One region of the Streptomyces sp. A2-16 genome, then DNA from elsewhere that is predicted to be linked to it. Evidence: riboswitches for the same ligand, from Rfam matches in the RefSeq annotation. Region 1 holds a riboswitch; each other region holds the start of a gene.

The links. A riboswitch is a leader RNA that binds a small molecule or an ion and turns the genes downstream of it on or off. The one in region 1 is predicted to bind cyclic di-AMP.
Positions count from the first base shown of each region.
Region 2: another riboswitch for cyclic di-AMP. It lies ahead of IOD14_RS03750 (transglycosylase SLT domain-containing protein); the one in region 1 lies ahead of IOD14_RS28710 (C40 family peptidase).
Region 3: another riboswitch for cyclic di-AMP. It lies ahead of IOD14_RS10185 (M23 family metallopeptidase); the one in region 1 lies ahead of IOD14_RS28710 (C40 family peptidase).
Region 4: another riboswitch for cyclic di-AMP. It lies ahead of IOD14_RS42540 (M23 family metallopeptidase); the one in region 1 lies ahead of IOD14_RS28710 (C40 family peptidase).

Region 1 covers NZ_CP063808.1:6,405,704-6,412,962, forward strand. Annotated here, with positions in the region: gene IOD14_RS28700 (ATP-dependent Clp protease proteolytic subunit) at 55-690, shown strand; gene IOD14_RS28705 (hypothetical protein) at 698-1,003, shown strand; cyclic di-AMP (ydaO/yuaA leader) riboswitch at 1,304-1,515, shown strand; gene IOD14_RS28710 (C40 family peptidase) at 1,519-1,992, shown strand; gene IOD14_RS28715 (DUF6328 family protein) at 2,087-2,680, shown strand; gene IOD14_RS28720 (ATP-binding protein) at 2,753-3,211, opposite strand; gene IOD14_RS28725 (helix-turn-helix transcriptional regulator) at 3,426-4,286, shown strand; gene IOD14_RS28730 (DUF397 domain-containing protein) at 4,296-4,517, shown strand; gene IOD14_RS28735 (8-amino-7-oxononanoate synthase) at 4,557-5,684, opposite strand; gene bioB (biotin synthase BioB) at 5,833-7,119, shown strand; gene IOD14_RS28745 (adenosylmethionine--8-amino-7-oxononanoate transaminase) at 7,112-7,259, shown strand, end outside.
Region 2 covers NZ_CP063808.1:786,094-793,352, reverse strand. Annotated here, with positions in the region: gene IOD14_RS03760 (polyprenyl synthetase family protein) at 1-738, opposite strand, end outside; gene IOD14_RS03755 (CocE/NonD family hydrolase) at 1,029-3,023, shown strand; cyclic di-AMP (ydaO/yuaA leader) riboswitch at 3,291-3,463, shown strand; gene IOD14_RS03750 (transglycosylase SLT domain-containing protein) at 3,469-3,951, shown strand; gene IOD14_RS03745 (HAD family hydrolase) at 3,958-4,770, opposite strand; gene IOD14_RS03740 (LacI family DNA-binding transcriptional regulator) at 5,035-6,063, opposite strand; gene IOD14_RS03735 (carbohydrate ABC transporter permease) at 6,095-6,964, opposite strand; gene IOD14_RS03730 (sugar ABC transporter permease) at 6,961-7,259, opposite strand, start outside.
Region 3 covers NZ_CP063808.1:2,233,580-2,240,838, forward strand. Annotated here, with positions in the region: gene IOD14_RS10170 (DNA topoisomerase IV subunit A) at 1-1,530, opposite strand, end outside; gene IOD14_RS10175 (pitrilysin family protein) at 1,894-3,285, shown strand; gene IOD14_RS10180 (pitrilysin family protein) at 3,282-4,670, shown strand; cyclic di-AMP (ydaO/yuaA leader) riboswitch at 4,880-5,044, shown strand; gene IOD14_RS10185 (M23 family metallopeptidase) at 5,058-5,819, shown strand; gene IOD14_RS10190 (GntR family transcriptional regulator) at 6,009-6,704, shown strand; gene IOD14_RS10195 (HPr family phosphocarrier protein) at 6,832-7,113, opposite strand.
Region 4 covers NZ_CP063808.1:9,478,785-9,486,043, reverse strand. Annotated here, with positions in the region: partial or broken gene IOD14_RS42565 (histidine kinase) at 1-789, opposite strand, end outside; gene IOD14_RS42560 (hypothetical protein) at 946-1,206, opposite strand; gene IOD14_RS42555 (alginate lyase family protein) at 1,314-2,537, shown strand; tRNA gene IOD14_RS42550 (tRNA-Met) at 2,592-2,665, shown strand; gene IOD14_RS42545 (PP2C family protein-serine/threonine phosphatase) at 2,773-3,858, shown strand; cyclic di-AMP (ydaO/yuaA leader) riboswitch at 4,083-4,240, shown strand; gene IOD14_RS42540 (M23 family metallopeptidase) at 4,252-5,277, shown strand; gene IOD14_RS42535 (aldo/keto reductase) at 5,444-6,388, shown strand; gene IOD14_RS42530 (PrsW family intramembrane metalloprotease) at 6,436-7,259, opposite strand, start outside.

The DNA of each region.
Region 1 (7,259 bases):
TAACGTCACGTACATCCTGTACATTTTTTACAGACGCCGAAGGAGGGGCCACCCATGACCCGACCGACCGCCCGTTACGTCCTGCCCGAGTTCCATGAGCGCACGAGCTTCGGGCAGAAGACGATGGATCCGTACTCGAAGCTGCTGGAGGAGCGGATCGTCTTCCTCGGGACACCGATCGACGACACCTCGGCGAACGATCTGATGGCGCAGTTCATGTACCTCGAGTACCAGGACCCGGACCGGGACATCGCGCTGTACATCAACTCCCCCGGCGGCTCGTTCAGCGCGATGTCGGCGATCTACGACACGATGCAGTACGTCAGTTGCGACGTGGAGACGACCTGCCTCGGACAGGCGGGGTCCTCCGCGGCGGTGCTGCTGGCCGCGGGCACCCCGGGCAAGCGGTCCGTGCTGCCGGGCGCCCGAGTGGTGATCCACCAGCCCGCGCTGAGCGAGCCGATACAGGGGCAGGCCAGCGATCTGGCGATCCAGGCCGACGAGTTGATCCGGGTGCGGGGCCGCCTGGAGGAGATGCTGGTGCGGCACACCGGGCGCAGCCCCGAGCAGGTGAGCGCTGACATCGAGCGGGACAAGATCCTGGACGCGCAGGGCGCCCTGGACCACGGCCTTGCGGACGCGATCGTCCCGAGCCGCAAGTCCTCGCGCACCACGCCGGGCGCGAGGTGAGGCCTCGATGATCCCGGACCTGCCACCGCTGCCCGCGCTCACCCGCGCCGAGGGCGAACTGATCGACCGTTACCTCGACGTGGTCGACCTGCTGGGCAGGATCAACCCGGCCCGGTGCGAGGACACCTACGGCGGACTGCGCGCGGCGCAGGCGCTGGTGAGCAGGGCGGCCGAGCTGCGCGACGCGCTCGTACTGATGCACGCCCGGGGCGAACGCGACCTGCATGCCGCGACACTCGCGCGGGCCCTGCGGGTCCTGGACGGCGAGCGGCGCACGGCCAGAGTCACCGTGCCGCCCGAGTCCGGCAATTGACGTGGCGTCCGGACCTGAGTTGAAACGGACCAAAAGACGTACCCCCTATTGGCGGAGACGCGGCTCCTTTTTCGCGAGCACCGAACGTGCGCGACACGCATGATCCGGTGCCGGAGTGAGGAGTTTCTGTGCAGGTCCGGGGGCCTCTGACCGCCGAACGCCCCTTCGCTCGAAGGGGCGTTCACCCAAACGGGTGAGTGGTGAGTAACACCACAAATCCCCGGTTCCGTTGGGCTTTTCGCACTTCCGTACGCCAAGATCCCTGTCTGACGACAAGCCCCCGCCGCAGCGGCGGGGCGATCCGGGCGGACGCCGAGTCCTGCCGCCGCCCGGATGACCGGTCGACAGGAGTGGATCGGCAGGAGTGGAGGACCCAAGCACGACGGGTCGCCGGAACGGTCACGCCATGACCGGGCCGAGCAGCCCTTGGGGTGAAGCCGCGTCAGCGGCCGGGCAACTTCGCCAGCCCGAATCCGACAGGTCATCCTTCACAGGCGGCTGACGAAGGGTTGCGCATGACTGCGCTCAATCGTGTCCCGTCGCTGATGGTCCGAGCCGGTACGGCCTCGGCCTTCGCCATCGCCGCAGTGGGCGGCTCCGTCGTGGTTCCGGGTGTCGCAGCAGACGCCGCCGCCGCGACGCCGGCGACGAAGGCACTCAAGGTCGCGGCCTCGAAGAAGGGCTCGCCGTACAAGTACGGCGCCACGGGGCCCCGCCGCTTCGACTGCTCAGGGCTCACGCTGTACTCGTTCAAGAAGGCGGGCAAGAAGCTCCCGCGCACGGCTGCCCAGCAGTACAACAAGACCCGCCACATCGGCGCAGGCAGCCGCAAGGCCGGCGACCTGGTGTTCTTCCACTCGGGTTCGAACGTCTACCACGTCGGCATCTACGCCGGGAAGGGAAAGATCTGGCACGCCCCGAAGACCGGGGACGTGGTGAGGCTGCAGAAGATCTGGACGAAGAGCGTCTGGTACGGCCGGGTCAAGTGACGCCCCCGAGGGGGCGGCGCAGACCTGACATTCCGTCGCCCTCTCGGGTCCCCCGGGACGCTTGACACGGGCCGAGCCGGTCACCCGTACCGTCATGGCCGACCATCGCCCGTGCACCGCCCGCAACGAGACGCCGCTGGAGCGCGCCGACCGCAATTTCGGCGAGCTGCTCCAGGAGCTGCGCGTCACCCAGACCGGGGTGCAGATCCTCTTCGCCTTTCTGCTGACCCTGGCCTTCACCCAGCGCTTCCCGTCGCTGGACACCTTCCAGCGGGCCACCTACGTCACCACACTGCTGCTGGCGGTCGTCGCGGCGGCTCTGTTCACCGCACCGGCGGCCCTGCACCGCTCCCTCTTCCAGCGCGGCGCCAAGGCCCGCATCGTGCAGGTCTCCTCCCGGTTGGCCACGGTCGGCATGGCAGTACTGGTCCTCGTCTTCACCGGCTCCGTGGTGGACGTGACGACGGGCCGGGCCGGAGGAGCGGCCGCGGGCGCGGCGACCCTGCTGGTGTGTCTGGGCCTGTGGTGGCTGCTTCCCCGTCTGGTCCGACGGGCGGGTCTCGCCGAGGAACGCAGGGCGGCTGTGTCGCACCCGGCCCTACGGCCGGTGCCGCGCGAGGTCATCAGGCCGCGAACCGCAGCTCGGGCGGGAGCCTCACCCCGAGAGCCGTCGACGCGCTCGCGGTGACCCAGGGACATCTCTTGCAGCGCTCCGGTGGGCACGCGGCTGCTGGAGGGCGCGCGCCCGGTGTGACGGCTTCTACGGCTCCTGCTGCCCCGCCGCCGTGACCGGCTGCGCCGGTACGGTCCACGGGAGTTCGATGGAGACGGTCTTGCCGCCTTCCCGGGTGGGCCTGACTCTCAGCTTGCCGCCGGACTCCGCGGCGAGCCAGCGGATGATCACCATCCCCCGCCCGTTGTCCTGCTGGACCGCGGCCGGCAGGCGCTTGGGGAAACGGGGATGGCTGTCGGTGACGCCGATGCGCAGGTGTTCGTCACGGTCCAGCTCGATGTCCACCGTGAAGGTGGGTGACTGCCCGAAAGTGTGCTGTACGGCGTTGGTGGCGAGTTCGGAGACGATGAGCCGGACGGTCTCGGCGGCGTCCGTGGTGGGTGGCAGCCCCCACTCCGCCAGGGTGCTCAGGACATAGGTGCGGGCCGCGGAGACCGAAGCGGGTTCGCTCGGCAGAGTGACGGATGCTTCCAGGTGATCTGCCATGGCGACGTCGTCCTTTTCCCACGGGACCGGAGTCCGACACGGTGCGGATGGTTCGAGTACGGTCCCGGACTGGTGGTTCATCGTCAGAGTGCCATTACCGGGGCGGTGACGGGTGCCGATCCACCAAGATATGCATATATCTGTCGCTCGAAGCGGTGAACTCTGCGACGCGAGACCGTATTTGGGCGGCTCGTAGGGAGTAAGGAGTAGCGCCATGCAGCACGGTCCCGCGGTACGCCGCCGGAAACTGGGCGCCGAACTGCGTGCGCTGCGCGCGAGTGCGGGGCTCACCAGCGGTGAGGCGGCCCGGCTCGTGGGCTGGCACCAGTCGAAAGTGAGCCGGATCGAGACCGGTGCCAGCGGGGTGAAACCGGCCGATGTGCGGTTACTTCTCGACGCCTATCGCGTGGGGGACGTGAATCTGCGGGAGCTGCTACTGGTATTGGCGGGCTCCGACGAGGGCGGTGGCCGGCACCACTGGTGGCACGCGTACCGGGGTGTCCTGCCGCCGACGTACCGGGACTTCATCAGTCTGGAGTCCCAGGCGAGCGCGATGCGCACCCTGGAGACCTCGGTCGTGCCCGGGCTGCTCCAGACGCCCGAGTACGCCCGCGCGGTGACCCGGGCCGCGGTGGACGGCCTCGACGACGAACGGCTCGACGCCCTGGTCGAGGTCCGGCTGGCCCGGCAGGACATCCTTCGTGCGCAACCGCCTCTGGAGTTGAGCGCCGTCCTGGACGAGGCGGTGCTGCGGCGGGAGGTCGGCGGACCCGAGGTGATGGCCCGGCAGTTGAAGAGACTCGTGGAGGCGGCGCGGCTGCCTCAAGTGCGGCTGCAGGTACTGCCGTTCACGGCCGGGGCGCATGTGGGCATCACCGGGCCTTTCGTAATCTTCTCATTCTCGCGCACTTCTGATCTGGATGTGGTTGTTCTCGACCACTTGACGAGTAGCCTCTATCTCGAACGGAAAGAAGACCTCCAGGCCTACACCGAGGCCTTCAACACCCTTCGGATGCACGCCCTTTCGCCCGAGGACTCGTTGGACTACCTCGCCGCGATGGGTGACGGCATGTAAGGAGGCACCATGTCTGCACTGCCTCGGAACGTAACCTCCAGCAGCGAACTGCCCGAAGTGCGCTGGCTGCGCAGCAGCTACAGCACCGGCGCGAACAACTGCGTCGAGACGGCGAGGCCCTCGGCCGGGCCGTGCGCCGGGCTGCTCGCCGTGCGCGACTCCAAGAATCCGGAAGGACCCGCACTGCTCTTCTCCCCCGAGAGCTGGGCGGGCTTCACGGCCGCGTTCTGACCCCCCGGTCCGTCCGGCGCACGGCCGTGTCACGCCGACTCATGGTCGTGTCTCGCCGATCACACGCACAGCGCTTTCGATCTGCTCCTCGGAGAGGTCCGCACGGGCGGTCAGCCTGAGCCGTGAGATGCCGTCGGGCACGGACGGGGGCCGGAAACAGCCCACGAAGAGCCCGGCGGCACGGCAGTCGGCCGCCCACTGCACGGCCTCCTCCGGAGAGGGTGCGCGCACCGAGACCACCGCGGCGTCCGGACGTACCGCTTCCAGACCCGCGGCGGTCAGGCGTGCGTGCAGCCCGGTCGCCACCTCACGCGCGCGTGCGGCCCGCTCGGGTTCACGGCCGAGCAGCCGCAGGGCCGCGAGGGCGGCTCCCGCCGAGGCGGGGGCCAGACCGGTGTCGAAGATGAACGTCCGCGCCGCGTTGACCAGGTGCTCGATCACCCGTGCGGGGCCGAGCACGGCTCCGCCCTGGCTGCCGAGCGACTTGGACAGCGTGACCGTGACGACCACGTCGTCGGCGCCCGCGAGTCCCGCCGCGTGCGGGGCGCCGCGGCCGCCGGCGCCGAGCACCCCCAGGCCGTGGGCGTCGTCGACGACCAGGCCCGCGCCGTGCTCCCGGCATGCCTCGGCGAGGCCGGCCAGGGGGGCCGCGTCGCCGTCGACCGAGAAGACGGTGTCCGAGACGGCGACGGCGGGTCCCTCGTGGGTGCCGAGCGCCTTGCGCACCGCCTCCGGGTCGGCGTGCGCGACCACCTGGGTCGTGCCGCGGGCCAGCCGGCAGCCGTCGATCAGCGAGGCGTGGTTGCCCGCGTCGGAGACGATCAGGGAGCCGTGCGGCGCGAGCGCGGTCACGGCGGCCAGGTTGGCCGCGTAGCCGGAGGAGAAGACGAGCGCAGCCTCGAACCCGCAGAAGTCGGCCAGCTCGCGTTCGAGTGCGGTGTGCAGCTCGGTGGTGCCGGTGACGAGCCGGGACCCGGTCGCACCGCCGCCCCAGGTCCGCGCGGCCGCCTCGGCCCCCGCCACGACCTCGGGGTGGCGGGCCAGCCCCAGGTAGTCGTTGCTCGCGAGATCGAGCAGCGGCGAGTCGGCCGGACGCGGCCGCAGGGTCCGTACGAGCCCGGCCCGCCGGCGCGCCGCCGCCTGCTCGTCGATCCAGCCGAACGCCATGGGTCCTCCGGGGCTTTTGTAGACAACGGACAGACCCTAGCGGCAGCAAACGCTACCCACGGTGTGGCAATACCCACACGTCACAGCGGGTGTGTTGTGCGATCCCTACCTTGGCCCGGGGCGGGTCCGTAGGACAGGATCGGCTCTCATGGACCTGCTGAACACGCTGGTGGACAAGGGGCTTCGGCGCGAGCTGCCGACCCGCGAGGAGGCGCTGGCCGTACTGGCCACCTCCGACGACGACCTGCTCGACGTGGTGGCCGCGGCCGGCAAGGTGCGCCGGCACTGGTTCGGGCGCCGGGTGAAACTCAACTACCTCGTCAACCTGAAGTCGGGCCTGTGCCCCGAGGACTGCTCCTACTGCTCCCAGCGGCTCGGCGCCGACACCGGCATCCTGAAGTACACCTGGCTCAAGCCCGACCAGGCCTCCCAGGCCGCGGCGGCCGGTCTGGCCGGTGGGGCCAAGCGGGTGTGCCTGGTGGCAAGCGGTCGCGGTCCGACCGACCGTGACGTGGACCGGGTCGCGGGCACCATCAAGGCGATCAAGGAGCAGAACGAGGGCGTGGAGGTGTGCGCCTGTCTCGGTCTGCTCTCCGACGGCCAGGCGGAGCGGCTGCGCGAGGCGGGCGCCGACGCCTACAACCACAACCTGAACACGTCCGAGTCGACCTACGGCGACATCACGACCACGCACACCTACGCCGACCGGGTCGACACGGTGAACAAGGCGCACGCGGCGGGTCTGTCCGCCTGCTCGGGCCTGATCGCCGGCATGGGCGAGAGCGACGAGGACCTGGTCGACGTCGTCTACTCGCTGCGCGAGCTGGACCCGGACTCGGTCCCGGTCAACTTCCTGATCCCGGTCGAGGGCACCCCGCTGGCCAAGGAGTGGAACCTCACCCCGCAGCGCTGTCTGCGCATCCTGGCCATGGTTCGCTTCGTCTGCCCCGACGTCGAGGTCCGCATCGCGGGCGGCCGCGAGGTCCATCTGCGCACCATGCAGCCCCTCGCCCTCAACCTCGCCAACTCGATCTTCCTGGGCGACTACCTCACCACCGAGGGCCAGGCCGGCAAGGCCGACCTGGAGATGATCGCGGACGCCGGGTTCGAGGTGGAGGGCGCGGGCGAGGTGACGCTGCCGGCCCACCGGGCGGCCAACGGTGCGGGCGGCTGCGGGTCGCACGAAGGCGCCGGGTGCGGATCGCACGAGGGCGGTGGGTGCGGGTCGCACGCGGACGCCGGGTGCGGGTCGCACGAGGGCGGTGGGTGCGGGTCGCACGCGGACGCCGGGTGCGGGTCGCACGAGGGCGGTGGTGTGTGCGGTACGGCCGCTGCCGCGACGGCGCCGGCTTCGGCTTCTGCTTCCGAGCCGCGGACCGATCTGGTCGCCGTACGCCGTCGAGGTGCCGGAACGGATCTCGCGCCCAATGCCTGATCTGCCCGGCCTGCCCGTGCCGGAACTGCTGGCGCTCGACCGGCGGCACGTGTGGCATCCCTACGGTCCGATGCCCGGCCGGGTCGACCCGCTCGTCGTGGAGTCGGCGAGCGGAGTGCGGCTGCGGCTTGCCGAGGGCC
Region 2 (7,259 bases), 5.6 Mb from region 1:
CGTGGGAATGCCCTCGCGCAGGTCCGTGCCCGGCGTCTTGCCGGACTCGTGGGAGTCGGAGGCGATGTCCAGGACGTCGTCCGCGAGCTGGAAGGCCACGCCGAGACGCTCGCCGTACTGGGTCAGGACGTCCACGACCGTCTCGTCGGCGCCCGACATCATCGCCCCGAAGCGGCACGAGACCGCGACCAGCGAGCCGGTCTTGCCGCCGAGCACGTCGAGGTAGTGCTCGACCGGATCACGGCCGTCCTGCGGCCCCGCCGTCTCCAGGATCTGGCCGGTGACCAGGCGCTCGAACGCCTCCGACTGCACCCGGACCGCCTCGGGCCCGAGGTCGGCCAGGATGTGCGAGGCGCGGGCGAACAGGAAGTCGCCCGTCAGCACGGCCACCGAGTTGCCCCAGCGGGTGTTGGCGCTGTCGACACCCCGCCTGACCTCGGCCTCGTCCATGACGTCGTCGTGGTACAGCGTCGCGAGGTGGGTCAGCTCCACCACCACGGCCGACGGCACCACGCCCGGGGCGTAGCGGTCACCGAACTGGGCGGCGAGCATCACGAGCAACGGCCGGAACCGCTTCCCGCCCGCCCGCACCAGATGCTGGGCGGCCTCCGTGATGAAGGGAACCTCGCTCTTGGTGGCCTCGAGCAATCCCTCCTCGACAGCCGCCAATCCGGCCTGGACATCGGCTTCCAGAGCCTGGTCCCGCACGCTCAGCCCGAACGGCCCGACGACGGTCACGAGGGGTCTCCTGTCTGCTGGTGTCTTCTGGCGGTCACACGGAATGTCGATAGGTCGCTGCCATCACTCAAGTCAGCGTATCCGGTCACCTTTGGATCACCGATAGCGCCCGCCCCGTCCATGCCAGGCGGTATCGGATCACGACCGGTATGTTTTTGATCACCTGAAAAGAACGGATATCCATCGACTTGTAGGGAAGTAGTCGCGCGTGTCCCGAACCGGCGCCGAGATCGGGCCCCGGCCGCACCGCGCCGTGCTCCCGGTGCACTGAGACCGACGGGACCCCACCGATGCGCATCCGTACGTCCTTCCCCTACGAGACGGCCCACGAGGACATCCGTGTCCCGCTCGCCGACGGGACGCGCCTGTACGCACGCGTGTGGCGGCCCCTCACCCCCGAACGGGTACCCGCGATCCTCGAGTACCAGCCGTATCGCCTCACCGACCGGACCGCGCCCCGCGACCGGCAGCGCCACCCCTGGTACGCGGGCCACGGCTACGCCTCCGTCCGCGTGGACGTGCGCGGGCACGGCAACAGCGAGGGCGTCCCGGGCGATGCGTACTCGGCGACCGAACTCGCCGACGGGGTCGAGGTCGTCAACTGGCTGGCCGCGCAGCCCTGGTGCGACGGCCGGGTCGGCATGTTCGGCATCTCCTGGGGCGGCTTCACCTCCCTGCGGATCGCGGCCCTCGCACCCGAGCCGCTCAAGGCGGTCGTCACGGTGTGCTCCACCGACGACCGCTATGACAACGACGTGCACTACCTGGGAGGTTCCGTCCTCGCGGTGGACATGCACGCGTGGGCGGCGACGATGCTCGCCCTCGTCTGCCGCCCGCCGGATCCGCTGTACGCGGGCGAGGCGTGGCGGGACCTGTGGCTCGAGCGCCTGGAACAGGTCGACCCGTTCCTCCACACCTGGCTCGACCACCAGACCCGCGACGACTACTGGCGGCGGGGCAGCGTCCGCGAGGGCCTCGGCACGATCGGCGCGGCCGTCCTCGCGGTGGGCGGCTGGCACGACCCGTACCGTGACACGGTCCTCCGGCTCGTCGAGCACCTGCCGGCCGACCGCGTTCGGGGAATCGTCGGCCCCTGGTCCCACCAGTACCCGGACCGCGGCCGGCCGCCCGGCCCGGCGATCGGCTTCCTCCAGGAGACCCTGCGCTGGTGGGACCAGCACCTCAAGGGCGTCGACACCGGCGTCATGCGAGAACCGCTCCTGCGCTCCTACGTCGTGGACTCCCACTCCCCGGCGACGGTCCACGCCACCCTGCCGGGCCGCTGGGTCGGCGAACCGGCCTGGCCTTCCCCGAACGTGACGACGGTGTCGTACGGCCTTCAGGGCGCCCCCGTCCTGGTCCGCTCCCCGCAGCACACGGGCGTGGACGCCGGCCGGTTCCTCCCGTTCGGGAACGACGCGGACCTGCCGCCGGACCAGCGGGAGGAGGACGCCCGCTCGGCCTGCTTCGAGTTCGCGGTGGGCGAGGAGACATGGGTGCTGGGGCAACCCAGGGTGCGGCTCAGGGTGACCTCGGAGGTGTCGCGCGGGCAGGTCGTCGCGCGGCTGTGCGACGTGGCCCCCGACGGGTCGTCGACCCTCGTGACCCGGGGCGCGCTGAACCTCTCCGCACGCCATGGCCAGGACCGGGTGGTGCCCTGGGAGCCGGGGGCCACGCAGGAGGTGACGCTCGCGCTGAACGGCATCGGGCACGCCTTCCCGCCGGGCCACCGCATCCGGCTGGCCGTCTCCTCCGCGTACTGGCCGTGGATCTGGCCGCAGCCCGGGTCGCAGGCGGGGTTCATGTTGGACCCGGCGGGCAGCTTCCTCGAACTGCCGGTACGCGCGCGTGAGGCGTCCTCGGACATCGTGTTCGAGGAGCCGGAGCAGTCCGCGCCGCTGGGGGCCGGCCTCCCGGCCACGCTGGACGAGCCCCGCCCGGAGCGCCTGGTCGTCCGTGACGTGGCCAAGGGCGAGTGGCGCCTGGAGGTCGACCCCCGCGGCGGCGGCACGCGCGTGTACCCCGACGGTCTGGAGTGCACCGAGGAAGCGCTGGAGACGTACACCGTCGACGAGAACGATCCCCTGTCCGCCCGCACCCGCTCGGACCGGTCGATCCGGCTGCACCGGCCGGAGCTCGCGTGGGACACCACCGTCCGCTCCCGCTCGGAGATCACCTGTGACGGGACGGATTTCCGCACCGCGAACGAGGTGGTCTGCACCGAGGGCGGCGAGGTGGTCTTCCACCGGACGTGGGAGAAGCGGATCCCACGGACTGCCGGTTGACTATGAGTTGAGCCCCTTGCCCGTTTTGCACGTCTTGCGCACGGGCGTGACTTGACTCACTCGGGCTGACGGGTCGACGGATATCCGGAACCATTCAATCCGCCTTCCCTTGCGTGCCAGTTGAGGCTTGCGGCCGCAAAGGATCAAGTGCCCCAAATGCCACCGACCAAGGTCAATAGGCGCGGCATGTGAATTCACCACTTGTTCCGGACATGTGCTCTCGCATACGTTCCCGGCCTGTCGGGCGGACGCCGAATCCTGCCACCGCCCGTACACCCACCGAGATCCAGGGCAGGAGCGGGGGAACCAGGTAGGTCGCCGTACCGGGCGTCTTCGGACATACCGGCACGGCTTGGGGTGAAGTCGCGTCTTTCGTGGGCGTGGCCGGGCAGCTCCCGCCCGAACCCGACAGCTCACCTCGCAGGCGACGGAGAGGAACTTCGCCATGCCCGCTGCCGCTCAGCACCGCGCTCCCCGCAGGAACCGTCTCGTCCGCAAGCTCGCCGTCGCCGGCACCGGAGTCGCCGTCCTCGCGCTCCCCCTCATCGGCGCGACCAGCGCGTCCGCGGCCACCCCGACCGTGCAGACCGCAACCACGCTCGGCTACCCCAACACCCTCGACGGCTGGATCCGGGCCTCCCTCGCCGTCATGGCGGAGCACGGGATTCCCGGCTCCTACGACGGTATCTACCGCAACGTCATCCGCGAGTCCTCCGGCAACCCCTGGGCCATCAACCTCTGGGACTCCAACGCGGCCGCCGGCACGCCCTCCAAGGGTCTGCTCCAGGTGATCGACCCGACCTTCAACGCGTACCACGTGGCGAACACCTCGTGGGACCCGTACGACCCGGTCGCCAACATCACCGCGGCCTGCAACTACGCGGCCCAGCGGTACGGGTCCATCGACAACGTGTGGGGCGCGTACTAGGCCGTATCAGCCCTGCGGAAACAGTCTTTCGAGGACGACGGCGACGCCGTCGTCCTCGTTCGACAGGGTCACCTCGTCGGCCACGGCCTTGAGTTCGGGATGGGCGTTGGCCATCGCCACGCCGTGGGCCGCCCAGTCGAACATGGGGATGTCGTTGGGCATGTCCCCGAAGGCGATCGTCACCTCGGGTCCCAGGCCCAGGTGTTCGGCGGCCAGCGCGAGGCCCGTCGCCTTGGTGATGCCGCATGGCTGGAGTTCGACGGTCCCGGGCCCCGACATGGTGACCGTCGTCAACAAACCCACCACCGAGCGGGCCGTGACCGCCAACTCGTCGTCCGACAGGTAGGGATGGCGCAGCAGGACCTTGCTGATCGGCTCGCACCACAGGTCGTCGCGCCGGTTGACCCGCACCGCGGGCAGCGTCGGATGGGGCATCAGATAGCCCGGTTCGATCAGGGTGAGCCCGTCCACACCGTCCTGGTCGACGGCCGCGTACACCTGCCCCACCTCGGCCTCGATCTTGCCGAGCGCGGTCTCGGCCAGCTCCCGGTCCAGGGTCACCGACCAGAGCAGACGGTCCGCGCCGGCGTCGTACACCTGCGCGCCCTGTCCGCACACCGCGAGCCCCGTGCTGCCGAGGTCGTCGAGGAGCGGCCGCACTCTGGGTGCCGGCCGCCCTGTCACCACGAGATGCCGGGCCCCACTCGCCGCCACCCTCGCGAGCGCGGCCAGCGACCGGTCGGAGAGGGTGTCGTCGGCACGGAGCAGCGTGCCGTCCAGGTCGGTGGCGATGAGTGAATATGCGGTGGAGGCGGCCATGATCAGAGAATACGGATGGTTGGCCCCTCCGACTCGACGCGAACCGGACGGCTGCTGCTTTCACATCCGTTGACGGCAGTTCCGGTTCCGGGGGCGCGGCGGTGCGGGCATGTCCCCTACGGTTCCGCCCGGTTGACGCGGCGAGCCGGGTACGGCCGGGAAGTGCGGGACGGACTGTGCCGGCGTGCCCCGTGACACGGTGACCGTTCGCGCCCCCGCCTGCCCTGTGCCGCCCGGCCGTCGAACCGTCCAGTCCGCGGAGCGCTACGCCGAGTCCCGCACCACCAGTTCCGTCGGAAGGATCACCCCGGCCGTGTCCTCGCCGGCGATCTGGGCCAGCAGCATGCGGACCATCTCGGCGCTGATGCGGTCGAAGGGCTGGCGCATGGTGGTCAGGGCGGGGGCGATGGCGGTCGCCGCCGGGGAGTCGTCGAAGCCGCCGACGGCGATGTCGTCCGGGACCGAGCGCCCGGCCTGCTGCAGGACCCCCACCACCCCCAGCGCCATGAGGTCCGAGGCGACGAACACCGCGTCCATGTCCGGGGCCTGGGCCAGCAGTCGGCGGGCCGCCCGTTCACCGCCGCTGCGCCGGAAGTCGCCCTCGACGACGAGTGCCGGGTCGTAGGGCAGCCCCGCCTCCGCGAGCACGTCCCGGTAGCCGGCGAGGCGGTCGGGGCCACCCGGCATGTCCAGCGGCCCGGTGACCATGCCGACGCGGCGGCGGCCGCCCGCGAGGAGATGGCGCACCATGTCCTGGGCGCCCTCCCGGTCGGCCGCGGCCACGTAGCTCACCTTGGTCCCGCGCCCGATCGGCTTGCCGCACACCACCAACGGGATCCCGGCGTCGTGGAGTTCGGCCGCGACCGGGTCACCGCTGTGGTTGGAGAGCAGCAGTACCCCGTCGACGTGCCCCGAGGTGATGTACCGGGTCAGACGGCGCCGGTCGTCGTCGCTCTCGGCGAGCATGAGCAGCAGCGGGATGTCGTGCTGGGCGAGCCGCTCGGTGCAACCGCGCAGCAGGATGTTGAAGTTGGGGTCCTCGAAGAACTTCTCCTGCGGTTCCGTCAGCAGGAACGCCACCGAGTCCGACCGGCCCGTACTGAGGCTCCGGGCATGCCGGTTGACCACGTACCCGGTCTTCCTGATGGCGGCCTCGACCGCTCGCCCGGCGGAGGGCGAGACGTAGTGGCCGCCGTTCAGGAAGCGGGAGACGGTGCCCCGCGAGACGCCCGCCTCCCGGGCCACGTCGTGGATGGTCGGTGGCTTGCGGCGTCCGTTCGCGCTGGTGGTCATGTTCCTCGTTCGTGAAGGTGGATCCGGGGCCTCAGGCCTTGACCGAGCCGCTCAGCAGGTCCAGGGACCAGAACCGCTGGATCACGAGGAAGAGCGCGATCAGCGGGAGGATCGCGAGCAGGCATCCGGTGATGACCAGGGTGTACAGGGCCGGCTGGGAGGCGCCCTGGGCGAGCAGGGTGTAGAGGCCGAGGGTGATCGGGAACTTCTCGTCGTCGGCCAGCATGACGAAGGGCAGCAGGAAGTTGTTCCAGATGCCGACGAACTGGAAGAGGAACACCGTGATCAGGCCCGGCATCATCATGGGTACGGCGATCCGCGAGAAGATCCTCCACTCGCTCGCGCCGTCCATGCGGGCCGCCTCCAGCAGCTCGGCGGGGACGGCCGCGGCCGCGTAGATGCGGACCAGGTAGACGCCGTAGGGCGACAGGATCGACGGCAGCAGCATCGACCAGTAGGAGTCGGCCATGCCGAGCTTCGACAGCAGCAGGTACTGCGGTACGGCCAGCACGATGGACGGCACCAGGACGCCGGCCAGGATCATCTTGAAGACGGCCTCACGGCCGCGGAAGGCGAACCGGCCGAGCGCGTAGCCGCCCGCGGCGGAGACCGCTGCGGAGAGCAGGGCGCCGAGACCGGCGTAGAAGGCGGAGTTGGCCATCCACCGCCAGAAGATGCCGTCCCGGTAGGCGGTCAGGTCGCTCAGGTTCTGGAGGAAGCCGGTGCCGGGGGCGAGGGTGAAGGTGGAGAAGAGCTCCGACCGGTCCTTGGTCGCCGCGACGACCACCCAGGCGATGGGGATCAGGCAGTACAGCGCGCCGAGGACGAGCACGATCGTGGGCACCCAGGCGGTGCGGCGCGCTTTCGCGGTGGTGTCGGCGGTGAGGGTGAGGGGGGTCATGCCCGGTCCTCCCGGGTGTAGCGGTCGGAGATGCGCAGCAGGGTGAAGGAGAGGACGAACGTGGCCAGGGCCAGGACGACCGCGGTGGCGGAGGCGCCGTAGATGTCGGACTGCAGGAAGGCCTTGTCGTAGATGGCCATGAGCGGGCTCCACGAGCTGGGCAGGCCGTTGGTGAGCGGCTTGAGGGCCATCGGCTCGGTGAAGACCTGGAGGGTGGCGATCACCGAGAAGAAGAAGGTGAGCACCAGGGACGGCATCACGATCGGGATCTTGATCCGCAGGGCGATCTTCAGGT
Region 3 (7,259 bases), 4.2 Mb from region 1:
GGCGGCCACGGGGGCCGTCGCTCCGGCCTCCAGCAGGACGGTGCGGCGCTCGGTGCCGTACTTCTTGGCGACCGCGGCCAGTTCGGCGGAGACCAGCTTGCGCAGCTCGGCGTCCGACTCCAGGATCCGGGTCAGCTCCGCGATCTCCGCGTTGAGCCGGTCCTGCTCCGACTCCAGCTCGATGCGGTCGAACCTGGTCAGGCGCCGCAGGGGCGTGTCCAGGATGTACTGCGTCTGGATCTCGCTCAGGGAGAAGCGCTCGATCAGGCGCTCCTTGGCCTGCGCGGAGTTGTCACTGGAGCGGATGATCCGGATGACCTCGTCGATGTCGACCAGGGCGGTGAGCAGGCCCTCGACCAGGTGCAGCCGGTCGCGCCGCTTGGTGCGCCGGAACTCGCTGCGGCGGCGCACCACTTCGAAGCGGTGGTCGAGGTAGACCTCCAGGAGCTCCTTGAGGCCGAGCGTGAGGGGCTGGCCGTCCACCAGCGCCACGTTGTTGACACCGAAGGACTCCTCCATCGGCGTCAGCTTGTAGAGCTGCTCCAGGACCGCCTCCGGCACGAAGCCGTTCTTGATCTCGATGACCAGGCGCAGGCCGTGCGCGCGGTCGGTGAGGTCCTTGACGTCGGCGATGCCCTGGAGCTTCTTCGAGCCGACCAGGTCCTTGATCTTGGCGATCACCTTCTCCGGGCCGACCGTGAAAGGCAGCTCGGTGACGACCAGACCCTTGCGGCGGGCGGTCACCGTCTCCACCGACACCGTCGCGCGGATCTTGAAGGTGCCGCGGCCCGTCTCGTAGGCGTCCCGGATGCCGGAGAGACCGACGATCCGGCCGCCGGTGGGCAGGTCGGGGCCCGGGATGTGCTTCATCAGGGCGTCCAGATCCGCGTTCGGGTAGCGGATCAGGTGGCGGGCGGCCGCGATGACCTCGGTGAGGTTGTGCGGCGCCATGTTGGTGGCCATGCCGACCGCGATGCCGGAGGCGCCGTTCACCAGGAGGTTCGGGAAGGCGGCGGGCAGCGCGCCCGGCTCCTGCTCCTGGCCGTCGTAGTTGGGCGCGAAGTCGACCGTGTCCTCGTCGATGGACTCGGTCATCAGGCTCGCGGCCTCGGCAGCGCGGCACTCGGTGTACCGCATGGCGGCCGGCGGGTCGTCGTTGCCCAGCGAGCCGAAGTTTCCGTGGCCGTCGACCAGCGGCACGCTCATGGAGAAGGGCTGGGCCATGCGCACGAGGGCGTCGTAGATCGACGCGTCTCCGTGCGGGTGCAGCTTGCCCATCACTTCGCCGACCACGCGCGCGCACTTGACGTATCCGCGATCCGGGCGCAGGCCCATCTCGTTCATCTGGTAGACGATGCGCCGGTGCACCGGCTTGAGGCCGTCGCGGGCGTCCGGGAGCGCGCGGGAGTAGATGACCGAGTACGCGTACTCGAGGTACGAGCCCTTCATCTCGTCCACGACGTCGATGTCGAGGATCCGCTCCTCGTACGAGTCGTCGGGCGGCGGGGTCTTCGTGCTGCGGCGGGCCATCGCTGCCGGCTCCTCTTTTCTGGTCGCTCGCCTACGGGTCGCTCACATCGGCCCTTTGGCTCACTCTTGCTGAAGCGTGAACAGGATCTGACGCGGACCATTGTGGACCGCGGCACTGACAGTCCGGGCCAGGACCCGGCTGAGCCGCTCTGCCCGGCGACCACCGGGCCACCCGGCCCGGCGACCGCGCAGTGCCCTGCTCACGGTTGTCCGCAGGCTACGCGATCCGCTGTGGGCGTACGCGCCCCGGGAACTTCACCGAGGGTCCGCACGCTTGCATACAGTGGCAGGACCGGCAGGAAAACAGCTCCACGAACCGCGGTTTCCACGACCGCGACCGCGATCGAAGGGACGTACATGCCCATGGGTCACACGGCCACAGACCAGGCAGGCACCGGGGGCCTGACAGCGACCGAGCACCGCCTGGCCAACGGCCTGCGCGTGGTGCTCTCCGAGGACCACCTGACCCCGGTCGCGGCGGTGTGCCTCTGGTACGACGTCGGTTCGCGCCACGAGGTCAAGGGGCGTACCGGCCTGGCTCACCTCTTCGAGCACCTGATGTTCCAGGGCTCGAAGCAGGTGCACGGCAACGGGCACTTCGAGCTCGTCCAGGGCGCGGGCGGTTCGCTCAACGGCACGACCAGCTTCGAGCGCACCAACTACTTCGAGACCATGCCGACCCACCAGCTGGAGCTCGCCCTCTGGCTGGAGGCCGACCGCATGGGCTCGCTGCTGGCCGCCCTCGACGACGAGTCGATGGAGAACCAGCGCGACGTCGTCAAGAACGAGCGCAGGCAGCGCTACGACAACGTCCCCTACGGCACCGCGTTCGAGAAGCTCACCGCGCTCGCCTACCCGGAGGGCCACCCCTACCACCACACCCCGATCGGTTCGATGGCCGACCTGGACGCGGCCACCCTGGAGGACGCACGCGCGTTCTTCCGCACGTACTACGCGCCCAACAACGCCGTCCTGTCGGTGGTCGGCGACATCGACCCGGAGCGGACGCTCGCCTGGGTCGAGAAGTACTTCGGTTCCATCCCTTCGCACGACGGCAAGCCCGCGCCCCGCGACGGCTCCCTGCCCGAGATCATCGGGGAGCAGCTGCGCGAGGTCGTCGAGGAGGAGGTCCCTGCGCGCGCGTTGATGGCCGCCTACCGGCTGCCGCACGACGGCACGCGTGAGGCCGACGCGGCCGACCTCGCCCTCACCGTCCTCGGTGGCGGCGAGTCCTCCCGCCTCTACAACCGGCTCGTACGGCGCGACCGTACGGCCGTCGCGGCCGGCTTCGGCCTGCTGCGGCTGGCCGGTGCGCCCTCCCTGGGCTGGCTCGACGTGAAGACCTCCGGTGACGTCGAGGTGCCGGTCATCGAGGCCGCCATCGACGAGGAGCTCGCCCGGTTCGCCGAGGAGGGCCCGACCGCCGAGGAAATGGAGCGCGCCCAGGCCCAGTTGGAGCGCGAGTGGCTGGACCGGCTCGGCACCGTCGCCGGCCGTGCCGACGAACTGTGCCGCTACGCCGTCCTGTTCGGCGACCCCCAGCTCGCCCTGAGCGCCGTGCAGCGCGTCCTGGAGGTGAGCGCCGAGGAGGTCCGGGCGGTCGCCCAGGCCAAGCTGCGCCCCGACAACCGCGCGGTGCTCGTCTACGAACCCACCGCCCCGGGCGAGATCGCCCAGAGCGCCGAGGACGCGGACGCCCCGCAGTCCGCGGCCACCGTGGAAGCCACCGACGACAACGAGGAGGCGGCCAAGTGAGCGAGCTCGCCGCGATGGAGTTCCACCCGCAGCCGCAGGCGGGCGAGCCCAAGGTCTGGGCCTTCCCCGCCCCCGAGCGCGGGGCGCTCGACAACGGCCTCACCGTTCTGCGCTGCCACCGCCCCGGCCAGCAGGTCGTCGCCGTCGAGGTGCTCCTGGACGCCCCCCTGGAGGCCGAGCCGGCCGGACTGGACGGCGTGGCCACGATCATGGCGCGCGCCTTCTCCGAGGGCACCGACAAGCACTCCGCCGAGGAGTTCGCCGCCGAGCTGGAGCGCTGCGGCGCCACCCTCGACGCGCACGCCGACCACCCGGGCGTCCGGCTCAGCCTCGAAGTGCCGGCCTCCCGGCTCGCCAAGGCGCTCGGTCTGCTGGCCGACGCGCTCAGGGCGCCCGCGTTCGCGGACAGCGAGGTCGAGCGGCTCGTCAACAACCGCCTGGACGAGATCCCGCACGAGCTGGCCAACCCGTCCCGCCGCGCCGCCAAGGAGCTCTCCCGGGAGCTGTTCCCGGCGGACTCGCGCATGTCGCGTCCGCGCCAGGGCACCGAGGAGACGGTCGAGAACATCGACTCCGCGGCCGTGCGCGGCTTCTACGAGAAGCACGTGCGCCCCGCCACCGCGACCGCCGTGGTCGTCGGCGACCTCACCGGCATCGACCTGGACGCGCTGCTCGCCGACACCCTCGGCTCCTGGACGGGGTCCACGGCCCAGCCGCGCCCCGTGCCGCCGGTGACCGCCGACGACACCGGCCGGGTCGTCATCGTGGACCGTCCCGGCGCCGTCCAGACGCAGCTGCTGATCGGCCGCATCGGCGCCGACCGGCACGCACGCGTGTGGCCCGCGCAGGTGCTCGGCACGTACTGCCTCGGCGGCACCCTCACCTCCCGTCTGGACCGCGTCCTGCGCGAGGAGAAGGGCTACACCTACGGCGTACGGTCGTTCGGCCAGGTCCTCAGGTCCGCCCCGGACGGCTCGGGCGCCGCGATGCTCGCCATCAGCGGCTCGGTCGACACCCCCAACACCGGTCCCGCCCTGGACGATCTGTGGAAGGTGCTGCGCACGCTCGCCGAGGGCGGTCTCACCGACGCCGAGCGCGATGTCGCCGTGCAGAACCTCGTCGGGGTGGCGCCGCTCAAGTACGAGACCGCGGCGGCCGTCGCGAGCACGCTGGCCGACCAGGTCGAGCAGCACCTGCCCGACGACTACCAGGCGACCCTGTACCAGCAGCTCGCCGCGACCGGCACCGTCGAGGCCACCGCCGCCGTCGTGAACGCCTTCCCGGTGGACCGGCTGGTGACCGTCCTGGTCGGCGACGCGGCCGCCATCAAGGAGCCCGTCGAGGCCCTCGGCATCGGCGAGGTCAAGGTCGTGACGGCCGAGTAGCGGCACCCGACCTCAGGGGCCCTGGTGACGGAAGCGTCACCAGGGCCCCTTCGTCACCCGAGTTCGTCAGATGTCCGAATTGGGCAGGAGGTTGCCTGTCTGCCCTGTGGGATGCGCTACAAAAGCCCTGATCGGTTTGGGGATTGAAAGTGGCCCCGCTTAGCGTCCTCTGGGCTGTCCGTCAGGCACTGCGCCGCGCCCGCGGCACCGGGCAGTCATCGCCGAGTCCCCGCATGGCGCGAGCCAGGGGAGCCGGGGACCCACACCAAGAGTCCCTGGGGTGAATCGGACGCCCGCGCACCGCGAGGGGGTCCGTAGGAGACCTTCCTGCTCCGAACCCGTCAGCTAACCCGGTAGGCGAGAAGGAAGGAAAGGATCAGCCACTACATGGCGTTCACCTGCGCCACCGGGAAGCACCGTCGTCCCAGCCGCATGAAGCGCACCACCGCCCGCGCGGCGGGCGTCGCGGCCCTCGCCACCACCGGCGTCATCGGCACCATCGCCGCTCCGGCCCTCGCGGCCGACAACTCCGTCAGCTCCGTGGAACAGACCGGCCTCATGCCCGTCGTCAGCGCCGGTGACTCGCTCGCCGAGCAGATCGACGCCCAGGCCGTCGCCCAGGAGCGGGCCGCCGCGCAGAAGAAGGCGGCCGAGGAGGCCAGGCGCAAGGCCGAGGCGCGGGCCAAGGAGATCCGCGAGGCCAAGGAGCGCGCCGCCCGCGAGGCCGAGCGCAAGCGCCTCAACGCCTTCGTCGCCCCGATCTCCGGCTCCTACATCTCCACCGGCTACAAGAGCGGCGGCTCCCTGTGGTCGTCCGGCAGCCACACCGGTGTCGACTTCCACGCCGCGAGCGGCACCTCGGTCCACGCGGTCGGCCGCGGCACGGTCGTGGAGGCCGGCTGGGGCGGGTCGTACGGCAACAACATCGTGATCAGGATGGCCGACGGCACGTACACCCAGTACGGCCACCTGTCGTCCATCGGCGTCTCGGTCGGCCAGTCGGTCACCCCCGGCCAGCAGATCGGCGTCTCCGGCGCGACCGGCAACGTCACCGGCCCGCACCTGCACTTCGAGGCGCGCACCACGCCCGAGTACGGCTCGGACATCGACCCTGTCGCCTACCTGCGTTCGCACGGCGTGAACCTCTGACGGTCCCACCGCGCGATCTTTGCGAGACCCCGGCTCCCCGAGCCGGGGTTTCGTCGTTTCCACGGCCCTGTTGTCCAAAAAATATCCCCGGATTCCGGTCCGGCGTCGGAAATTCCCGCTCATTGCAATAGAGTCACTGAACACACGTCAATCGGCGACGTTTCACGGGGATTAAGACGGAGGTCGGACATGCGTATTCCGGCGCACTCGGTATGCACGGCGATCCGGGACGACATCGTCGCCGGTGTCTACGAGCGCGGCAGCCGGCTCACCGAGGAACTCCTCGCCCGCCGCTACGGCGTCTCCCGCGTCCCCGTCCGCGAGGCCCTGCGGACGCTGGAGGCCGAGGGCTTCGTGGTGACGCGGCGGCACGCGGGCGCGTGCGTGGCCGAACCGACCGAGCAGGAGGGCGCCGACCTCCTGGAGATGCGCATGCTCCTGGAACCGCTCGGTGCCTCCCGGGCCGCCCAGCGGCGCACCGAGGCCCATCTGAAGGTGCTGCGCGGCCTGGTCCGGCTGGGCCAGGAGCGGGCCAGGCGGGGCAACAGCGACGATCTGCGCTCGTTGGGGGGCTGGTTCCACGAGACGCTCGCGCAGGCCGCCGGCAGCCCCGCCCTGACCTCGATGCTGACCCAGCTGCGGCACAAGATCGCCTGGATGTACGCGGTGGACGCGCCGGCCGACCCCGTGGAGTCCTGGGCGGAGCACGGCGCGATCGTGGACGCGGTGGCCCGCGGCGACGGAGAGCGCGCGCGGGCGATCACGGCGCTGCACACCGAACGCTCGGGCGCGGTGCACCGGCTCCGATTCGTCGCCGGGCCGGACCGCGCGGACCGTGTGAGGACCTCGCAACATCCTGTAAACGTGACGGGTGTGCGGCATTAACACGGGCGCCGTATACAAAGAGGAGTAATTCGCGGGGCGGTATTTCTGCTGCCCATTCAAAGGGAAAAGCGAAGGGCCCGCCCGATAATTCGGACGAGCCCTCCGGTGCTTTTCAGGGCACCCGTTCTCAGACGGTCTCGGGAAGCTCCTCGAGCCCCTCGGCGACCAGCTTCGCGAGCCGGTCGAGGGCCACGTCCGCGCCCTCGGCGTCGGAGGCGAGGACGATCTCCTCGCCGCCCTGTGCGCCCAGGCCGAGCACGGCCAGCATGGAGGCCGCGTTGACGGGGTTGCCGTCGGCCTTGGCGATCGTCACCGGGATACCTGCGGCCGTGGCGGCCCGGACGAAGATGGAAGCGGGGCGGGCGTGGAGGCCCTCGGCCCAGCCGACGTTGACGCGGCGCTCAGCCATGTGATGCTGCCCTTCGGTGTTCAGGGTTGTCTAGACCAGTTTCCCACACGTGAAGCGTCTCCGGACAGGACCCGAAGTCCCGTCCGGGGTGAGTGGTCGGACCGCGGCCTCGGCCCGACTTCCGTCCTTGTGCCCTCTTGCGCGTT
Region 4 (7,259 bases), 3.1 Mb from region 1:
GACGAGACCCCGGTCGGTGAGGATCGGCGGATGGATGCCGCGGACCACCTGCCGCAGCTCCGTCAGCGCCTGTTCGGCCTGGTCCTGGGCGTCGTCCAGCAGCTTGCGGGCGGCGTCCGGGTCCCGGTCTCAGGCCCGCTTGGCCAGTCCGATCCGCATCGACAGCGCCACCAGGTTGGCCTGGGCGCCGTCGTGCAGATCCCGCTCGATGCGGCGCAGTTCGGCCTCGTGCGCGGCGATCGCGTCGGCCCTGGTCTCCTTCAGTTCCTCGACCCGCCGGGCCCACCTGGCCTTCGGGGAGGGCATCAGCAGCACGGTCGACCAGCGGGCCTCGGTGTCCGCGAGCCGCACGATCAGCGGCAGGACGACGGGGTCGCGGCGCAGCGCTCCGGCCCACACCCCGTCGACTACCAGGCCGAGGGGCCACAGCGGGAGCGCGAGGACGAGGAGGGCGCCGTAGAGGTAGGAGGCGACCATCCAGCGCAGGTCGGTGAGCGTGCCGGGGTCGCGCACCGAGGTGCGCAGCCGTTCGCGGAGCGTGCCGGTCATGGGCGTGTACGCCTCGGGGATCTCCCGGCCCGTCCACAGGGCGGTCAGGTTCCGCTTGGCGCCGGCGATCCGCCGGATCAGCAGCACGGCCTCGGGCAGCAGCCAGCAGCCGACCACCGCGAGCGTGCCGATGGCGGCGATGAGCAGCACCGTGACGAAGAGGTACATGCCGAAGCACATGGCCGCGGCCACGACCAGGTGCACGGTCGCCGTCGCCGCACGCTGCCCTGCCTTCCACATGCGGCTCACGCTGGAGGACCGGTCCCGGGATGCGCGGTGCAGCCAGCTACACCATCGGGGCCCGGACGCGGCTGACTCCCGGCGGGCCTCCGCCCTGTCCGGCCCGGACGCGGCTCACTCTCGGCGGTCCTCCGCGCCGTCCGGCCTGTACGCGGCTCACTCCCGGCGGTCCTCCGCGCCGTCGCCGTGGTCGCGGACCCAGTTCCGGTGGGCGTTCGACCCCTCGCGGCCGGGCGAGAGCCTCAGAACGGCTCCGCCGTCGATCTGCTCCAGGCTCGTGATCACGTAGGGCGAGCCGGTGTGCACCGCCAGCCGGATGCTCCCGTTGGCGAACTCCGTCACCCGCAGGGTCCGGCCGCCGGAGAGCGGGATGTCCCGCTTGTCGATCTCCACCGGCCGTTCGTCGGCTGCCGTCATGGTCCCCTCCTCGTTTCCCGTGAGAGGCGTCACGGTACGCCGGACCCGCCCGGCCGATCGGCCCAACCGGACCTGCGCCGCACCCCCCGCCGTCCCACCCTGGCCCCATGGCCCCCAGACACACCGCCGCCCTGCTGCTCGCGCCCCTGCTCGGCCTCCTGCTCGCCTCCTGCGGCACGGTCGACCCCGGCACCCGCACGATGGCCCGCGCCCTCCCCGCGGACGCGCACTTCACCCATCCGGGGGTGCTCGTCGGCAAGCGGCAGCTGGACACCGTGCGGGAGCGGGTCACGGCGGGGAAGCAGCCGTGGCTCACGGCCTATCTGGCCATGCGGGACAGCAGGTACGGGTCGTACAAGTACCGGCCCGAGCCGTACGCGAGCGTCGACTGCCCTGGCGGCGCCCACGCCGACCGGCCCGCGCACGGCTGTGTGGAGGAGCGCGAGGACGCCATCGCCGCCTACACGCAGGCCCTCCTGTTCGGCGTCACCGGCAAGCGGGAGCACGCCGTGAAGGCCAGGGAGATCATGGACGCCTGGTCGGCGCGCATGCGGCGGCACACGGAGGAGGACTCCGGGCTCCAGACCGGCTGGGCCGGGTCCACCTGGGCCCGGGCCGCCGAGATCATCCGCCACGGCGGGACCGCGGGCTGGCCCGAGGGGCGGGTCCGGCGGTTCGAGCGCATGCTGCGGACCGCCTATCTGCCGGCCGTCACCCGGAAGGTGCCCGACTACAACGGCAACTGGGACCTCGTGATGACGGACGCGGCCATCGGCATCGCCGTCTTCCTCGACGACCACAGGGCCTTCGACCACGCCCTGCAACGGTTCCGCGAGCGGGTGCCGGCGTACTTCTATCTGGAGAAGGACGGCAGGGTCCCGCTCACCCCGCCGGGCAGCACGGTCGACACCCCGCGGAAGCTGACCACCTACTGGTTCGGGCAGACGGCCTTCAAGGACGGCGTCTCCCAGGAGACCTGCCGCAACTTCCAGCACGTGGGGTACGCGCTCGCCGCGACCGCCCATGTCGCCGAGACCGCCTGGCACCAGGGCGTCGACCTGTACGGCGAGGTCGCCGACCGGCTCGAGGCGGCGCTCGCCCTCCACGCCCGCTACCAGTCGGGCGAGTCAGCGCCCGCCTGGCTGTGCGGCGGCAAGGTGGTCCGCACCATGGGCCCCGATCTGGAGGTCGCCCTCGACCACCTGGAGAACCGGCTCCACGTCCCGGTCCCGGCCGCGCACAAGCTCGCCGAGGAGACCCGGCCGGCCGGCACCGACAACCTGTTCGTCGCCTGGGAGACCCTCACCCACGCCGGGAACCCGGGCCTGTGAGACAACCCTGGCGCGAACCGCCCCGCGGATGGCGTACAGTAGTGAACACAACGGCGCGGGGTGGAGCAGCTCGGTAGCTCGCTGGGCTCATAACCCAGAGGTCGCAGGTTCAAATCCTGTCCCCGCTACTCAAGGCTCAGGGCCGGAGTCCAGTCACTGGACTCCGGCCCTGAGTGTTTCCCCCGACCGGAGCACCCGGCTCGCCCGCGGACCGCAACCGGGCGAACCTGGACGTGTGGAGCAGGAGGGGCGGATCTCGCACGCGCGCAGCTTCGTCCGCGTGCTCCCGATGCTGCTGCTCGTCGCCGGGGCGTTCTACGACTACCTGACCCCGACCCAGTTCTCCGCGGCGCCCCTGTTCACCGCCACCCCCCTGGTCGCGGCCCCGCTCTACTCGCGGCGCGGCACCGTCCTCACCGGCGTCGCCACCGTCCTCGTCGTCCTCGCGGTCCACCTGCAGCTCGGCATCGTCCTCGAAGCCGACGCCGTCACCGAGACGGTGACCGTGATCACGGTCGCCGTCCTCGCGGTCCTCATCAATCTCCTCGTCCGCCGCAGCAGCGAACAGCTCGCCTCCCAGCGCGAGATCGCCGAGGCCGCCCAGCGCGCGGTGCTGCCCGGTCCCCCGGGACGGATCGGCGGGTTCGACATCGCCGTGCGCTACGAGGCGGCCCAGGAGGACGCGTTCATCGGCGGCGACCTGTACGCCGTGCAGGACAGCCCGCACGGGGTACGGCTGATCGTCGGGGACGTGCGCGGCAAGGGGATGGGGGCGGTGGCGGCCGTCGTGATCGTCATCGGGGCGTTCCGGGAGGCCGCCGAGCAGGAGACCACCCTGGAGGCCGTCGCGCAGCGCCTGGAGCGGGCGCTGGAGCGGGAGGCGGCGCGGCGGGACAGCGTCGACATCCTCGAGGGGTTCGCGACGGTCGTCCTCGCCGAACTCCCGCACGGCGACGGGATCGTACGGATCGTCAACCGCGGCCACCCGCCTCCCCTGCTGCTGCACGGCGACGGCACGGTGGACGAACTGCCCGCCTGCAGCCCCGCGCTGCCGCTCGGCATGGGCGACCTCGGTACCTGGCCCGACCTGGCGGAGGAGCACCGCTTCCCGGGCGGGGCCACGCTGCTGCTGTACACCGACGGACTGTCCGAGGCGCGGGACGGGCGCGGGCGGTTCTACGACCCCGAGGCGCGGCTGACCGGCCGGGCCGTCCCGGAGCCGGGCGCACTGCTCGCCGCCCTCGCGGGCGAGGCGCGCCGGCATTCCGGGGGCTTCCTCACCGACGACATGGTCCTGCTCGCCCTGAGAAGGCCTGTGTGACGCGGGGTGATCGGACGACCGCCCTCCGCATAGCGTCTGACGTGCCGTCAAGGTCCGTGGGTTACCCGAGGTCAGGCCAACTCGCCCGTTTTTAGCCGTTCATGGGCCGTAAGTCCTGCGGGATTTCGTTAATGATCAAGCGGAACAGCTTGGAATCGGCCCCCCGGGTCTATTAACGTTCGATAACGCAGCGCGGTCGTCCCAGCCGTCACAAGAGACGGCTCCGTGCTCACGCGCCGAATTCCGCAAGGGAACCGGGGAACCACCAACTTGGGGTGAATCGCTCGTACTCCGCCGTGGCAGCACGGCGGGTATACGCGCGTAGGAGACCTTCCTGCTCCGAACCCGTCAGCTAACCCGGTAGGCGAGAAGGAAGGAAAGGAGCGCGCCCACGTGGCGTCCAACCCGCCTGCCCCCGAGGCCCCGTCCGTACCACGCAGCACTCTCGTGTACGGCGGCTACCGCGCCGACGACGAGGCCCCGCTCGGCGAGTGGAACCCGACCGCGGACTCCCTGGCCCCGGTACGAGGCCGGCACCGCGTCGCCAAGCAGCGCGGCGGAGGATTCGCCCGCAGCTCCACCGTTCTCGGCGTCGGTGTCATAGCCGCCGTCAGCGCCGGCGGTATGGCCAGCGCCAACACCGGCAAGCCGCCGGTCTCCATCTCGATGCCCGACCTGCCGAACGTCGGCTCGCTCATCTCGGACGACGCCGACTCGGCCGCGGACGACACGAGCGCCTTCAGCAGTGTCGGCGCCACCACCGCGGACACCGCGCAGGGCGCCTCGGACGCCGGTGAGGCGCTGCGTTCGCGCATCCTGGCCCAGGCCGAGCAGCAGCAGGACCAGATCGACACCAAGGCCGCCCAGGCCGTCGCGGCCGCCGCCGAGAAGGAGGCCGACGCGGCCGCCGCCAAGGCGGAGAAGGAGGCCCAGGAGCAGGCCGCCGCCGCGAAGAAGAAGGCGGAGGAGGCGGCCGCGAAGGTGGCCGAGGCCGCGCGCCTGGCCGAGCTCGCCAAGCAGTACACGCTGCCGACCTCGTCGTACACCATCACCTCGACCTTCGGGCAGGCCGGTTCGCTGTGGTCCTCCGGCTACCACACGGGCCTCGACTTCGCCGCCCCCACGGGCACGCTCATCAAGGCGATCCACAGCGGCACCATCACCGAGGCGGGCTGGGCCGGTTCCTACGGCTACCGCACGATCCTCACCCTCGACGACGGCACCGAGCTGTGGTTCTGCCACCAGTCCTCGATCAGCGTCAGCGTCGGCCAGAAGGTCGGCACCGGTGACGTCATCGGCCGCGTGGGCGCCACGGGCAACGTGACCGGCGCGCACCTGCACCTGGAGGTCCACCCGAACGGCGCGGCCGACGGGATCGACCCGATGGCGTGGCTGCGGGGCAAGGGGCTCAACCCCTGAGGTTCCCTCTTCCTACGGTTTCCGACGGCCCTGACGACGTCCCCCCGACGCCAGGGCCGTCGGCGTGTGTGGGGGCAGAGTTCCGGAGGGGGTGATTCCGGTTGTTTACGAGGACTTTGCGGCCGTAGCGGAAGAGCGGCGTCCCGGACGGGCGTTGACGTATGGCATGACTTCTCTGCGCAAGCTCGGCTCCTCCGACCTCGAGGTCTTCCCGCTCTCCCTCGGCGGCAACGTCTTCGGCTGGACCGCCGACGAGGCCACCTCCTTCGCCGTCCTCGACGCGTACACCGCGGCCGGCGGCAACTTCGTCGACACGGCCGACTCCTACTCGGCGTGGGTCGACGGGAACTCCGGCGGCGAGTCCGAGACCGTCATCGGCAAGTGGCTGGCGGCCCGCGGCAACCGCGACGACGTCGTCATCGCCACGAAGGTCAGCCAGCACCCCGACTTCCCCGGCCTGACCGCCGGGAACATCAAGGCCGCCGCCGACGCCTCGCTGCAGCGTCTGGGCACCGACCACATCGACCTCTACTACACGCACTTCGACAAGACCGAGGTGCCGGTCGAGGAGATCATCGGCGCGCTGGACGAGCTGGTGAAGGCGGGCAAGGTGCGGGCGATCGGCGCCTCCAACATCTCCGCCGCGCGGCTTTCGGAGTCCCTCGCCTTCTCCGACCGCGAGGGCCTGGCGCGCTATGTCGCCCTCCAGCCCCACTACAACCTGGTCTCGCGTGACACCTATGAGGGCGAGCTGGAGTCGGTGGCCGCCCGCGCGGGCCTGGCCGCCGTCCCGTACTACGCCCTCGCCTCCGGGTTCCTCACCGGCAAGTACCGCCCGGGCGCGACGGTCGCAAGTCCGCGGGCCGCGGGCGCCGGAAAGCACCTGGACACCGACCGCGGCCGGAAGGTCCTCGCGGCCCTGGACGACATCGCCGAGGCCCACACGGTCCCGGTCGCCACGGTCGCCCTCGCCTGGCTCGCGGCCCAGCCGACGGTCGCAGCCCCGATCGCCTCCGCACGGACGGTGGAACAGCTCCCGGCACTGCTGAAGGTGGCGGACCTGACCTTGACGGAGGAGGAACTGGAGCGCTTGACGGCGGCGTCGGCGTAGGGCGACGGCGCTCGGCGGCGCTCGGCGGTGCCGAACCCCGCGCAGCCCTACGTCCGGTACGGGTTGTACGCGGGATACGGCACCGTCGGCTGGGGGTGGACCGGGTGGACCGGCTGGACCGGGTAGGCAGGATGGGTCGGCTGGGTCGGATACCCGTACACCCCGTACACCGGCCAAGGCGGCGCGGCCACCGGTACCGGCGGGGCTGTCGTCCGGGCCGCGTGGTCCAGGGCCTGCCGGGCCACGTCCCGCCGCCGCCACAGCTCGTGCAGCAGCTCCCGCTCCCGTACGACGAAGTCGGCGTTCGCCCGCCCGAGCCGCCCCCGGCGCCGCAGGAACGCGAGCGACGTCGCGTACGCCTCGTACTGCGCGACCGCCCGCCCCGCGGGCCGCCCCCCGAGCTGCCGTCGCGCGTACTCCCGCGCCACCCGCCGCGCCCGCATCGAGCCCAGCACGTACGGCTCGGTCGGTGTGAGCCACCCGGCGACGGCGTACGCGGGCAGTTCCTCGCGCACGGTCCTCAGCTCCCGCTGCCGCGTCCAGATGACCAGCCAGGTCAGCAGCGCGAACGCCGGCACCATGAACATCGCGTACACCGCGAAGAACCCGTACTCCCCGAACGTCGACGAGCCGTTCCACGTCGCGTGCATCCCCATCGCGAGCAGCAGCCCGGACAGCGGGACGAGCACCCGCCGGATGTGCTGGCGCTCCGCCGACAGCGCGGAGATGCCGAAGCCGATGCCGGTGAGGACGGTGAACAGGGGGTGCGCGAACGGCGACATGACCACGCGCACGAAGAAGGTCGCGGCGGTGACGGAGGCGATGCCGCGGTCCCCGCTGAGCTGGTCGGTGCCGAAGGCGGTGCCGAGGT